Regions from separate parts of the Thiomicrorhabdus hydrogeniphila genome, predicted to be linked through region 2. Evidence: riboswitches for the same ligand, from Rfam matches in the RefSeq annotation. Region 2 holds a riboswitch; the other holds the start of a gene.
The links. A riboswitch is a leader RNA that binds a small molecule or an ion and turns the genes downstream of it on or off. The one in region 2 is predicted to bind thiamine pyrophosphate.
Positions count from the first base shown of each region.

Region 1: it holds a riboswitch for thiamine pyrophosphate, as region 2 does, so the genes downstream of both, ACYQ0E_RS08970 (TonB-dependent receptor) here and thiC (phosphomethylpyrimidine synthase ThiC) in region 2, are expected to answer to the same signal.

Region 1 is NZ_BAAHXL010000001.1:1,976,691-1,984,200, reverse strand. It holds gene ACYQ0E_RS08995 (hypothetical protein) at 1-650, shown strand, start outside; gene pnuC (nicotinamide riboside transporter PnuC) at 667-1,302, opposite strand; gene ACYQ0E_RS08985 (YkoF family thiamine/hydroxymethylpyrimidine-binding protein) at 1,289-1,558, opposite strand; gene ACYQ0E_RS08980 (class I SAM-dependent methyltransferase) at 1,569-2,192, opposite strand; gene ACYQ0E_RS08975 (YkoF family thiamine/hydroxymethylpyrimidine-binding protein) at 2,210-2,452, opposite strand; gene ACYQ0E_RS08970 (TonB-dependent receptor) at 2,501-4,534, opposite strand; TPP riboswitch at 4,634-4,741, opposite strand; gene ACYQ0E_RS08965 (HDOD domain-containing protein) at 4,882-5,757, shown strand; gene thrS (threonine--tRNA ligase) at 6,074-7,510, shown strand, end outside.
Region 2 is NZ_BAAHXL010000001.1:1,626,448-1,633,957, forward strand. It holds gene ACYQ0E_RS07390 (FAD-dependent oxidoreductase) at 1-176, opposite strand, end outside; gene thiC (phosphomethylpyrimidine synthase ThiC) at 179-2,131, opposite strand; TPP riboswitch at 2,367-2,465, opposite strand; gene ACYQ0E_RS07400 (tetratricopeptide repeat protein) at 2,712-3,581, shown strand; gene ACYQ0E_RS07405 (DUF3087 family protein) at 3,733-4,254, shown strand; gene ACYQ0E_RS07410 (hypothetical protein) at 4,421-4,708, opposite strand; gene ACYQ0E_RS07415 (methyl-accepting chemotaxis protein) at 4,868-7,444, opposite strand.

The DNA of each region.
Region 1 (7,510 bases), 350 kb from region 2:
TAAGAGTACCTAAGGCCGTTGATGTTTTTGTTGAACAAAATCAATCGGCTTTGATTGTAGAAAAAATGCAAGGTAAGGCATTTAAAACCGAAGAAATAACAGACAATAATGTGAAGGTATTGGCTCAATTTTTAGCTAAACTGCATCAAAAAACACATGATCGCACAGGTAAAATTCAGCCAGTAAGCTATGAAAATCATCCCGTAGATATGGCTGAGAGTAAGCAATATTGGCATCAAAAGCTTTATCAAACGTTTTTAAGTTTAAATGAGTCTAATAAAATATCAGGTTGCTTTTTGGAAGAGTTATTCATTCAAATAAATTCGATTGAGATTAATCGTATTGTGCCTGTGATGTTGGATTTACGTTGGGATCAGTTTGCTGAAGTGAATGGGGAACTAACAGGTATTTTTGATTTAGATGCTTTTGTTTTTGCACCCATAGAATTAGATTTTGTGATTTTAGAGTACTTGCTTACCCCGCAACAAGCCACTGTTTTTAAAAAAACATATCATTCTTATAACGGTTCTTTAATTACTTTATCGAATGAACAAAGAAACGTTTATAGAGTGCTGTTGTTTTTAATGAATGTATTGGGTGAAACCAATTTTAAAACATGGTTAAATCAGCCAGCAATTTTTACTGACTGATTGTTTGATGAGAAAATTATTGGTTGCTATTAGATGTTGAGTTTTGCGTTTTATAAAGTTTTAGCCAGTTTATGTATCCATATACAGCTAACCCTAAAAACACCATATGCATACCAATGGTTACATAAAATCCTGTTTGCCAATAAAGCGCAATAGCCAAACTGTCAATGATTATCCAATACAGCCAGTTTTCTATGACTTTGCGAGCCATTAACATGGTTGTCATGACTGCAAAAACCATAATTAAAGCATCTAAGTACGGTAACCTAGAATCAGGTAATTTAGATAGATAAAATCCGATTACAGCCGTTATTACCAGGCCTGTTAAAATGTAAATTAAATGAAATTTAAGCGGTCGACCACTAATCTTTACCGTGATAGTTTGGGTCGATTGCTTGTTCCATAGTACAAAGCCATAAACAGCCATACCCATATAGTAAAAATTAAGTAATGCCTGCATGGGTAGCTGGCCATTCCAAAATAATATGGTGTATATAAGCGTGCTAGAAAACGCCGTTGGCCAACACCAAACAGATTCTCTTGCCGCCAAAATAACATATAAGATACCTAAGCTAGCCGCCAACCATTCCCAGCCCGATTGTGCCAATAAAGCATTAACAATATTACTTAAAAAATCATTATTCACAGGCATCAATAACCGCTTTTCCTCTATCGGTACCAATTAATTTTAAAACAAAAACAGTCTGAGGTATTTGTTCTAAAACGGTTAGCATTTCAGTATCTAAAGTATCCATAACGGCTCGATAATCGCCATATATGTGGGTAGACATGCTGTTACGTTGAATATTTACATTGGCTTGCTGATCTAAACGATCAATAAAATCAATAATCGGTTGGCAGTATTTCTCTTGTAATGGGTACATACTAATTTCAACGGATACTTTCATTATGTTTCCTTTATTTTTCTGCACAAATTACAACAAAGGCGCCTAAATCGTGGCCAGGTAAAATGTGAGTGGTTTTTTGATTATCGGTTTCAGGTAAAACGGTTTGCACGCTTTTAAGATTTTTATAACCCGCTTGGTGTAAAAATCCTTTAATATCCGTGTAAGTGTAAAACGTTGCATCACAATAAAAAGGGCTATTGTGTTTGTGTTCTTCGTACATTTTTCCTAAAGGTGAGTTTTTTTCTAAAAAGGCAATAACGATTTTGCCATTATCTTTGGTCACTCTAGCGGCTTCTTGATAAGCCTTTAGAGGATTATCTAAAAAACAGGTAGAAGTGATAAAAATAGCAAAATCAAATTGCTGATCATCAATAGGTAGTGCTTCTGCAACGCCATCAATAAGAGATAAGCCTCTTGTTTTAGCTTGATCTCTCATTGCTAAAGCTGGCTCAATGCCAGTATCTATATTAAGCGGAGCAGTAAAACGTCCGCTACCAGCACCTATTTCAATACCTTTACCTTCTGGTAAAAGTTGTGTAATCGCTGCAATTTCAGCTTGATAAATAGCAGGGTTCTCATCAAACCACTCATCATAAGCGGTGGCGTGAGATTCATATCCTTGAGTTTTAGGCATAAGGGTTTTCTCTATATTTAGTGGCAACCGCCAGAAAGTTTAATGATAAAAACGCTTTGTGGAATCTCTTGTAAAGCATTTTGCATGGCTTGTTTAAGTACCGGCATAATATCTTGGTAATTACCAAATAAAGTGGTGCTCATGGCGTTTGTTGTTACGGTCGTATTCGGCATGTTTTCGATGTCATTTATAAAGTTCTTTACAAGGTCTCTATAGTTTTCTTGTAAAGGGTAAAGGCTTATATCAACTGAAACTTTCATCTGTACAAACTCCAAAAGGGTTGGTTAAACCCTTTATTCTACAAGCAATTAAAAATAAACGCGCCCTGTAACACCAATTTGACGAGGATCACCTAAGCGAATAAAGCCTTTTTCACCAGAGCCATCTAAATCAAAATAAAAGCCTCTAGTAGCATATCTTTCATCAGTTAAGTTTTTGCCCCACAGATAAATCTCATAATCAGCTGTTTCGTAACCAATTCGTGCATTAGTAATAACATACGCTTTTGATGCATAATTATGAACATTATCAAAATAGAACTTGTCAACAGCAGTTATGTCAGCCTGTGTGTAGAATCCGTTTGAATTTCTATACTTAGCTCCAACATTAATTTGATAGTTTGGTGCGTGTGCTTGTTCACGATTAACAATAACATAGTAGCTTGATGCTGGATTTCCTTCTACATTGGTTTGAATTAAGCCTGCTGAAGCGTATAAATTCCAGTTCTTGTTTGCTGTCCAGTTAATGTTGGCTTCTAGGCCATAGTTCTGAGCGTAGGTAAAGTTTTCGGTATAAAATTTCCAAGGGTCAACGCCTGTAACTGTTGGTGATGTGTAACCATCAAATTGTGGGTTGAAACGGTCCATATAAAAAGCCGTGATGTCAGAGGTTAGGCCATACTCAGCGAGATTAGATTTTAAGCCAATTTCATAATTATAAAGGGTTTCAGCAGCAAAATTTTGATTGGCCGTTCCTGCAAGATCAGAGTTAAAACCTCCTGCTTTATAACCACGAGTAATACTTGCATACGCGGTATGTTTGTCATTGTATTTGTAGCTGTAACTTAGGCTTGCACCCCATAGTGTTTCACTTGGATTAAAACGATTGGGGTACTCTTTAAATGTACTTTCATTTTTTTCAATTCTTAAGCTTGCTGATACGGTGGTTTTTTCATTGGTGTGGATGTCGATTTGCCCAAAACTAGCGAGCTTATTAATTGTGTAGTCACTAGAAGATAGCGAGCCAGCATCATTTTCGTTATTGGTTTCTGCAAGATGAGAGCCGTATAGGCCGACCAACCAATCGGTATTACCAAATAATTTTGATTTAGGTGTAGATAACCAACGAAGTTCTTGAGTAAAAGATTTACGTTCTTTTACATTTTCGTAGTTATCACCCCATGCAGTTGTTGGCCCCCAGTCATAGTCATAACCATAAGTCATATCAGAATTTGTAAAGCTTGTTTTACTTGTGAAGATAAAGTTTGGATTGGCTTGCCAGTTAACTTTTACCGATGCGGCGTTAGACAGTTGAGTATCTTTCCCGGGGTCGTTTGAAAGGGTTGTAAAGCTATTATCTGCTGACCATGCATCATATCCATTATTTAAATCAGCATGCAATACAGATACATCAACGGTCGTGTCTGAATCTGGGAAAAAGCGTAATTTACCACGTAAGGTTAATTCATCACGACCATTAGTATCAGTTCTATCTAGTGTTTTGTTGTCTCTAAAGCCATCACTGGTGTGTTTAAATAGAGAGAAGCGGTATTGTGTTGCATCTTCTTTGGAGCTCACAGGTCCGCTGGTCATAAAACCAATTTCTTTTAAGTTATCTTGGCCCAAGCTCATTTCGGCCATGCTTTCTTGGTAGGGTGTTGGGTCATTTGATTCAATGTGAATTAAACCAGCAATGGCACTTTGGCCATAACGAGTGTTTTGCGGGCCGCGAAGTACTTCAACTTGCTTAACGTCAAATAGATTGCCAGCCATACCAATACCGCTAAAATCCATATCATCAATTGAAAAACCGACACTTGAATTTGGTGCACCTGTGTATTCATCACGTTCACCAATACCGCGTATTTGAATGTGGCGAGCATGCGAGCTTTGACCAGAAAAGTTTACATTTGGCGTTTTCAACAGAACGTCATCAAATTCAATTGCACCTTGGTCTTGCAAATCGGCCTGGGTTTTTACGTCAACGCTGGTTGGCATGTCTTGTTTGCTTGTTTCACGTAGGTCGGCATTGACAACAACAGGTTTAAGGTCGTCTGCAAAAGATGGATTGCTTGAAATTGCGGCGAATATAGCCAAAGTAATAGGCTTAAGTTTGTTGGTCATGCGCTTTCCTTATAGGGCAAGAAAAGGCAGTAAAATATAGACTGAGAAAACACAAGTTAAGCCTGCCCAAATTATTTGAGCAAACTCAATGGTTATCTTTTTGACTAGATTGTGCCTTTCCTACGCCAGTATTAGCTGGATCAGGTTCAAAGGGTCTTTCGGTATCTCGAAATCTCAGGTCTTAAGTGACCACCCCTGGCAAACTAACCGTTTTTGATTTAAAAACGTTAGTTAATGTATTTAGGTATAAATTTTTTGCGGATTGTACAGTAAAGTTGGTTAAAATGGAAATCATCCAAGTCTTATATAAAAATATAAGCTATTAAAATGTGTTAAAGGGTTCGTAGATGTCTGAGAGTGTAAAACCAAATATTAGTAAAGAGATTATGCAGCGTTTAAAATCGATAGATGATTTACCGCATTTCCCAGATGCTTTAATGAAGCTTGAGCAAGCGTTAGTTGCTAATGAAAGTTTACCTATGGATAAAATAGTGCAATTAATTGCCCAAGATCCACGTTTGGTGGCTGGATTAATTAATATGGCGAACAGCGCAAAATATACAACGGGTAAAGAAGTTAATGATTTATCTGATGCGGTGACTCGAATTGGTTTAAAGGAGATGCGTTTAATGGCGCATCTTATTCAATATCAAACGTCATTTAAACGTAAACCCCCATTTAGTGATAAACATTTTTTAAGACATTCTTTTTTGTCGGCCTTAATTGCTCAAAGATTGGCTAAAATCGTTAAATTAGATTCTGGTGAGGCATTTTTAGCGGCATTAATGCGGGATATAGGCGTATATCTTTTAGCAATGGAAGATAGAGATAAATATCTTGAAGTGATTAAGGAGACAGATTTTGATGTTTCAAAATTACCACAGGCTGAAAATGAAGTGTTTGGTACTTATCATGCATTAATGAGTGCACGTTTATTGCAGGAATGGAATTTTGCAACGGTTGTTGTAATGGGTGTGGCATTTCATCATAATCCAGAAAAAACAGATCCTAAGTTTCAACCTTTTGCTTATTTAACGTATTTGGCTGAGAATGCGGTATTTAGGCTGGGGTTTGATAATGGTATTGCCGATATATTAGAAGGTGATATAGAAAACCCTCCTGCTAAGTTATTAGAGGCGTTAGCATTTTTTAATCTAACGTTAGAACAGTTTGATGAAACCTCACAATTGGCATTAGCAGATGCAGATAGTATGGGGTTGTAATTTTTTAAATTTATAAATGTAAAAAAACGAATTTACCAGGCCTGGTAAATCGTTTATAAACATAAAAATATGTGTTTATTGTTCCTTTAAATACTTTAATTGTAAATTACAGAGCAATTAGAAATAAGTATCAGTTCTTATGTGTATTTATATGTCTAAAGAAAGTTTATTGTCTATTTTTATCTTATCCATAAGTTATGTATAAATCTTTATAGATATGTTTATGTAAAATATATATAAAACTTATGAGAAAATGTTAAAATAACGGGCTTAATTTTTTAAACTTTGTAAATATCAGAAATAAGAGACTAAATCGATGCCAATCATTACGTTACCAGATGGTTCTACTAAACAGTTTGATCAAGCTACATCAGTTATGCAAGTGGCTGAAAGTATTGGGACGGGGCTGGCAAAGGCTACGGTAGCAGGACGTGTAAATGGTCAGCTAAAAGACGCGAGTGATTTAATCTCTGAAGATGCAAGTGTTGAAATTATTACCATGCGAGATGAAGAGGGCGTACATATTATGCGTCACTCTTGTGCGCACTTATTAGGTCATGCCTTAAAGCAATTGTTTCCAGATGCCAAAATGGCCATTGGACCAGTTATCGACAATGGCTTTTATTATGACATTGATATGGAATATAAAATTACGCCTGACGATTTGAAAAAAATCGAAAAGCGTATGTTGGAATTAGCTAAAACCAAATATCCAGTAATTAAAAAAATGTTATCACGTGAAGAAGCCGTGGCAACATTTGAATCTCGTGGTGAGGATTACAAATTAGAATTAATTCGTGATTTACCTAATGAAACGGAATTTGGTTTTTATTTTCACGAAGAATATGTCGATATGTGTGTTGGTCCTCACTTGCCAAACATGGGGTTTGTTAAGGCACTAAAACTAACTCATGTTGCGGGTGCTTACTGGCGTGGTAATTCAGATAACGTTATGTTGCAGCGTATTTACGGCGTTGCCTTCCCAGATAAGCAATCTTTAAAAGATTACTTGCACATGATGGAAGAAGCAGAAAAGCGTGATCACCGTAAACTAGGTAGAACATTAGATCTATTTCACGTTGAAGATTTAGCCCCTGGAATGGCTTTTTGGCACCCAAAAGGAATGACCTTATACCGTATTGTAGAAGAGTATATGCGTGGTCAGTTGGTTGCTAATGATTATGATGAAATTCGTACCCCATTGATTTTAGACCGCTCATTATGGGAAAAATCAGGTCACTGGGATAAATTTAAAGACAATATGTTCACCACAGAAACCGACAACCGTGATTACGCGGTTAAGCCGATGAACTGTCCTGGTCATATTCAGGTTTATAACCGTCACCTAACCAGTTACCGTGATTTACCGATTCGTATTGCTGAATTTGGTACCGTACACCGTAATGAACCATCAGGAACCCTGCATGGTTTAATGCGTGTTCGTTCATTTACACAAGATGATGCCCATATCTTCTGTACAGAAGAGCAGATTAAGGAAGAGGTTCAAGGTTGTATCGATTTAGTCTTTGAAACCTATGCTGATTTTGGTTTTGACAATATTGCTGTTAAGTTCTCAACACGACCAGAACAGCGTGTAGGCGCTGACGATGTTTGGGATTTGGCCGAAGCCGCTCTTGAAGAAACACTTAAAGATGCAGGTTTAGACTATAAATTGCAACCTGGTGAAGGTGCGTTTTATGGCCCTAAAATTGAGTTTCAATTAAAAGATTGTATTGGTCGAGTTTGGCAGTGT
Region 2 (7,510 bases):
CCTGCACTTTGTTTGGCATCACCATTGTCTTTATCAAATAAAGTGATTTGGTAATCTTTCATTAATGAAACAGTGAGCATTCTGCCTAATAAACCCGCACCCAAAATAGCGATTTTAGGTAGCGCCATTTTGGGTAACGCCACTTTGGATTTAGTCAAATTCACCTGCGGGTCCACAATTACGCCTCCTTTTGGTAAATTTGACTGCCAGCATCCCTAAATTCTTGCGATTTTTCTTTCATACCGACTTGAATACTTTCTAACGAAATTTCGGTAATTTGGCCATTTTCATCATCGTGCAAACGCACTTTTTCTTGCTCATTAGCGTAATCACGCACTTCTTGACTGATTTTCATAGAGCAGAATTTTGGTCCACACATAGAACAAAAATGTGCTACTTTTCCTGATTCTTGCGGAATGGTTTCATCGTGATATTCACGTGCACGCTCTGGGTCTAACCCTAAATTAAATTGGTCTTCCCAACGAAATTCAAAGCGTGCTTTAGATAAGGCGTTATCTCTAATTTGAGAACCAGGATGACCTTTAGCCAAATCACCTGCATGGGCGGCAATTTTATAAGCCATTAAACCTTCTTTAACATCGTCTTTATTAGGTAAACCTAAATGCTCTTTGGGCGTAACATAACAAAGCATGGCACAACCATACCAACCAATATTCGCTGCTCCAATACCCGATGTAATGTGATCATAACCAGGCGCAATATCGGTAGTTAACGGCCCTAAAGTGTAAAAAGGCGCTTCACCACATTCATCAATTTGTTTTTCTACATTTTCTTTAATCATATGCAATGGAATATGACCAGGCCCTTCAATAATGACCTGAACATCATGCTTCCAGGCAATTTTGGTCAGTTCACCCAAGGTTTCTAATTCGGCAAATTGTGCTTCATCATTAGCATCAGCAACCGAACCTGGGCGTAAACCATCACCAAGCGAAAAGGTAACGTCATACGCTTTCATAATCTCGCAAATGTCTTCAAAATGCGTGTACAAAAAGTTTTCTTGATGATGGGCTAAACACCATTTAGCCATAATTGAACCACCACGAGAAACAATCCCTGTTACACGTTTAGCCGTCATTGGTACATAACGCAATAACACACCCGCATGAATGGTAAAGTAATCTACGCCCTGTTCGGCTTGTTCAATTAAGGTATCTCTAAACACTTCCCAAGTTAAGTCTTCGGCCACGCCATTTACTTTTTCTAAGGCCTGGTAAATCGGTACTGTACCAATAGGAACAGGTGAATTACGCATAATCCATTCACGGGTTTCATGAATATTACGCCCGGTTGATAAATCCATTACCGTGTCTGCTCCCCATTTGGTTGACCAAACTAATTTTTCAACCTCTTCGGCAATAGATGAACCCACCGCAGAGTTACCAATATTGGCGTTTACTTTAATTAAAAAGTTACGGCCAATAATCATAGGTTCTGATTCTGGATGATTGATATTACAAGGGATCACCGCACGACCGCGTGCGACTTCGTCACGCACAAACTCTGGCGTAATCATTTGAGGAATACTGGCACCAAAAGATTGCCCTGGATGTTGTTGGGTTAATTCTGAATCAGTAACTTCTAACCGGCGCATGTTTTCACGAATCGCAATGTATTCCATCTCAGGCGTAATAATGCCTTGGCGTGCGTAGTGCATTTGAGTGACATTTTTGTCTTTTTTGGCGCGTTTTACATTGGGCAAGTTATCAAAACGAATATGGTCTAACCCTTCATTTGCCAATCGACCTTGGGTAAATTTTGAGGTAACAGAATCTAATTCTTCTACATCACCACGCGCATCTATCCAGTTCGATCGCAATTTTGGCAAACCTTGATAAACGTCAATTTTTACTTGCGGGTCGGTGTAAACACCCGATGTATCGTAAACCGGAATGGCATCATTTTTAATATACGTTGGATTATCACGGCTACCGCTAATGGTATCGCTTACTGCAATTTCTCGCATGGCGACTTTGATTGGGTGCAATTTACCCTCAACATAGACTTTTTTGGAATTTGGAAAAGATTGACCCGATACATTTTGAATAAATGCTTCAGCTTCTGCACGACGTTGACGACGATCGGTTTTTGGTTGGTTATTGGTATTCATCACTCTGCCTTATTTAATTATGATTAATCATAAAAATTAATTAAAAGGCGGAGCTCTATAGACTGTAGATTCAGATTAAGAGATCAAAAACGCTAAAAATGTAATCGCAATAATAGCCACAAGATTTACCAGGCCTGGTAAAACTGAGTAAAAAGGTATGATTACAACGCTCATTACAAATTTATTAACAAACCATTAAAAACATAGGTTAAAACAATTTTGACCGCAAAAGATTTGCGTTAATCTGATTGTTCCCTTCGCTGGCATTATCCAGATCAGGTTCTACGGATCCCGCTTTCGCGATCTCAGCCTAAAGGCACTCCGACATAAATCAGGGCTAAGTATATAGGTAGATTGTTACATGAGTCAATGCATAAAAAGATAAATTCATCTCAACAAATACTCAATAAATCGTCATCCTAAATTGTATTTGTTTTGTATTTGTTTTGTATTTGTTTTGTATTTGTTTTGTATTTGTTTTGTATTTGTTTTGTATTTGTTAATATTTTTTTACTTATTGAATAACCTGATTTACTATAAGGCACATATTCATAATTACCATTCATACAGGTTAATAAACATGCCAGAAAACCAAACAATTACTTTGAATCAAAACACAAAAACCAGCCATTATTTAACGCAAATCTGTTTTGGTTTTATTCTAGGTTTTCTTGCATTTAATCTGCAAGCAGCCGACGTTTTTAACAACCAGACTTGCAACAGTTTATTTAAAGATAAACAGTTAAACCAAATTTGTCATTCGGCAATAAAGGGGGATGCTAAAGCCCGCTATACAATGGCTAAATTCTTTACTGATCCAAGAACGAGCTTTCCCAAAAAGATGAACTATGCGTATTTTTGGCACTTAAAACTTGCTCGTCAAATTCTTAAAGAAAACCTAAACGAACCCGCTTATACAGACATTTTATATAACACAGGAGTCCTTTATGCTGACGGATTAGGTACGCCGGCAAATGGTAAAAAAGCGCTTTATTGGTTTAAACAAGCTGCAGAACGCGGTCACTCTATGGCTATGACACGTTTATTTTTAGCTTATGAAAATGCACAAGGCACTGAAAAAAATACTCAAAAGGCACAAAAATGGTTACAAAAAGCCATTGAACTTAAAAACCCTGAAGCGCAAATTTTAATGGCCCAACAGTTAATGCAAGGGTCTGGTGTTCCTAAAGATATTCAAAAAGGGGTAAGCTTTTTAAAAGAAGCCGCGCAAGAAGATTCTGCTAAAGCGAACTATATTTTAGGTAAATATTATTTAATGGCGCCAGAAATGCAAAATCCACCACATTTAACCGAAGCAAAACAGTATTTTGGAAACAGCTGTAAATTACATTTTTTAATCGGTTGTAAACGATATTATGACTTAGACAACCCAAGTCAAACCCTACCCTCTAAGCCAAATAAATCAACTCAAACGATAGATTTTAAATAATAAAATTTCTAAATATTCACGCATAAAAAACGCATAAATATTTATTTGCATTCATTCCACCTTAATACATGACTTTAAGGTGGTAACTCAGTAAAATCAACACACCTTTAAAACTGCAAAGCAGATATAACCTATAAATATTGGCCAAATTATGTTTAAAATTCAAGAAATCGATCCTGTTTACTATCGCAAACAAACTCGCAAAGCTACGCTTATTGTTATCAGCATTTTTATTGTTATTGGCTTTGGTACAGCCTCACTTGCCCTACACTGGTTTGGGCAACATTCTAATAACCACTTAGTCTTAAACTTTATGGGGGCATTTGTTGGTTTATTAATCACAGCGGCAATTGTTAAGGTGTATTTGGCCGATAAGGAATGGATGAAAGAAGCCATTTATGCCTGGCGTTTAAAACGTAATCTAATGTATATCACTAACTCTTTAGCTAATATTCAAAAAGCGGTGGATCATGGTGATGAAAAAGCGATGAAAATATTGCGTTTTTATCATCTTGGATTAGAACAAATGCATAAGTTGGATGATAATAATCAGGCTTTATTAGACCTGCTATTAGAAAAGAAAAATCTAGAAGAGAAACTGAATGAAAAAGGCATTAGTTTAAATCAAACTGAATTTGATTTTGAATCAACAGAAGAATACAAACTTAACTGATTGTCAGTTGTGATTTTTTTAATTCATCAACACTAAAAATCAATTTTAAAATTCAAGAATGAATTAAGGTTTAAATATTTTAATTCATTCTGCATAAGCAATAAAATCATTCAAGCTAATTGGACTTTTACAGTCTAAAGACTTAAATAGACTAAAAATCCAAACCTTAATCTCGATTTCGCCAAATTTTAGAAACCGCTCTATCCGTACCTAAACCCGCCACAATTAGGCATAATAACCCAACCGCACCAAATAAAATCACTGGTAAAAGACCTGCCATTTGATTAATCAGCATTGAAAAATAAAGCGCCACAGAAGCAATTATTATAAAAAGCACTCCCATAACAGCCAAAATTTTACGGTGTGATGAGCTATAACTATAGTCTTCATCACTTTCACCATTATCAAATATATTTAAAATTGGTGAAAATAGTTTTACAAGAATGTCTTTCATATTTTACTAAGCGTAATTAACGCAACTCCTAATTAACGTGAATAGTACATGACTATTCACTACCTTAATCTATGTTTTTATTTTCAAGTATGAATTACTGAAAATAAAAACATAGAAAAGTTTAAAAACTTTAAATTATTATTTACATTATAAAATACATTAGTAAGCTAAACTCTTATTTAAGTCCGATAAAGCGATATCAAGCATATCAGTTACCCCGACAAATTGATCTAACAATTTATCTTTTTCTTTAAGGTCATCTATCGTTAAATCCGCATTTGAATTCATCATAGTCATTGCCTTTGCTACTAATTGATGCTGTTGTATATGCAGCTCATTTACCTTTAAGTATTCCGGCATCCTTGCTATAGAGTCTGAATTTTTTATTAATTCTGACAAAGCTTTACCAACTTCACAATGTTCTGCATTTGTGGCTGTGTCCATATTGACAGTAGTTGGTATATCATTTAAAAAAGTTTGAATACTTGTTCTCCAAACTCTCATATTTCTTCGTACATCAATCAGCTTGACACCATACACTTCTTCAGAGTTTTGAATCAATTTTCCAGCTTGAACTTCATCAATGACAAACTTACTGGTTTCATCTTTCAATAAATTAGCTTGTTCTTTTAAAGATAAGGCTGCGGCTGATGACTCTTCTACCAAAGCTGCATTGCTTTGAATATTTGCATCCAAACTATTAAGAGCTTGTGCTATTTCAGTTACTGAGTTTTGCTGTTGGTGAATTGAGTTCAAAACAACATCCATAGCTTGGCCGATATTTTCAACACGTTCATCTACCTGCTCAAAAGCAATATGCGTTTCATTTACTTTGGATACCCCTTCGCTAACCTTAATAACTGAAGAGTCAATCAGCGTTTTAATATCACGAGCTGCATCCGCAGATTTTTGCGCTAAAGATCGCACTTCTCCGGCGACGACAGCAAACCCACGCCCATGTTCACCCGCTCTAGCGGCTTCTACAGCAGCATTTAGAGCTAGAAGATTAGTTTGAAATGCAATGCCATCAATTATAGAAATAATACTTGCAATCTGTTCTGACGTTTTTTGAATATCTTGTATAGAATCTATCGTTGCTCCTAAAGAATCTTTAGCGAGCTTGTTTTGCTCAACTGTTTCTTTAGCAATATCATTTACTTGGCTAAGTTCTTGCGTATTTTGATTTTGCAAATTACTCATATTTTGCATAGTTGCATTAATTTGCTCTAACGCAGCGGCCGCTTGCTGAGTTCTATCGGATAAATCTTGTGATGCTCTTGAAGATTCTTCTGAGGCACTACCAACAGTTTCAGCTGCTCGTTTAATATGTAAAACAATCGCACTTAAATTATCTAAAGAAACATTGGTCGCCCCTTTCATCGCGGCTAAAGAACCTTGTAAATTTTTATCGACACGACCACGAATATCTCCAACGGCAAGCTTGGTCATAACATAGACCATACTTTCAATAATTGCATTAAGCTCCGATAGTAATGAATTTACATGCTCTGAAGTATCTAAATAAAAACCAGAAAGTCCTTCTGTATCAATATGTAGAGCAGTATGCCCAATAGAGGCCATTTCTAAAGTAGATTTTAATTCGTTCTCAATGACTTTTTGCTGCGTAAGGTCTTGCCATTCAATAACAGAACCAATATGTTTTCCATCTATTCCTGCGACGGGTACAACTGAAAGCTTAATAGTTAAACTTCCAATAACTTCTTCAAAAGTATTTATCTTCGATAAATCGTCAAAAGAACCATAATTAAAAAAAGAACTTATGGTTAAACCTTGTATGTTCTTTTCATCAAAGTCAGATATCGTTTCTTTAAGCTTCTGCGCGTTTTGATCAATAAATAACTGCATATTATGGTTTAAGTAGATAATTTGTCCGGCAGTATCCACCATCATCATATTTGCAGAAGCGCTGTCTAACCCAGATTTTAAACGCAAACTGATACGTAACTTTTCATGGGCTTCATCGTACATGGCTCCTAGCTGCATTTGCATCATTTTTACAGAAGAAATTAATTTACTTAACGAGTGATTACCATAATTATTCACCTGAACCGTAAAATCCCCCTGACGCATTTTATCCATAACTTGTTTGGCTTTACCCAAACGATTAAATGCATATTTTTTACCTGCAAAAGCATACCCAAAAAATAGAACGCTAATAATTACTGCTAATTCAACTGGAAGCGTAAATATCCCAGAAGCCATCACAATCAATAAAACACCTAAAGTAGCAATCATGCTAACCATAATATTCATGGGATGAAGATGATGAAATATGCAAAGTCTTTGAAAAATATTCATAACAAAACCATTTGTTATTTTTTTACGACCTCGACTTATTTCTTGATAGAGCAATGAAGCTGTCTTTTTCACCTCATTAGTCACGGGAGTTCTAACAGACTGATAAGCGACGATTTTTCCATTATTAAGCACAGGGGTTACATTGGTAAGCACCCAATAATAACTACCATTTTTAGCACGATTTTTAACCACATGTACCCAAGGTAATCCTTTTTTAATTGTGGCCCACATATCTGCAAACACCTCTTTGGGTACATCTTGATGCCTTAAAATACTATGAGATTGACCAATTAATTCACTCTTTGAATAACCACTAGCATTAATAAAAGCTTCATTCACTTCTAAAATCGTGCCATTTAAATCCGTTTTTGACACAATTGTGCCTAATTTACTTATGTCGATTTCTATTTGGTGCACCACATCCCCCTAATTAAAATAAGAACTTTTTAAAGAACTTAATTCTCAGTCTTGGTTAATTTGTAA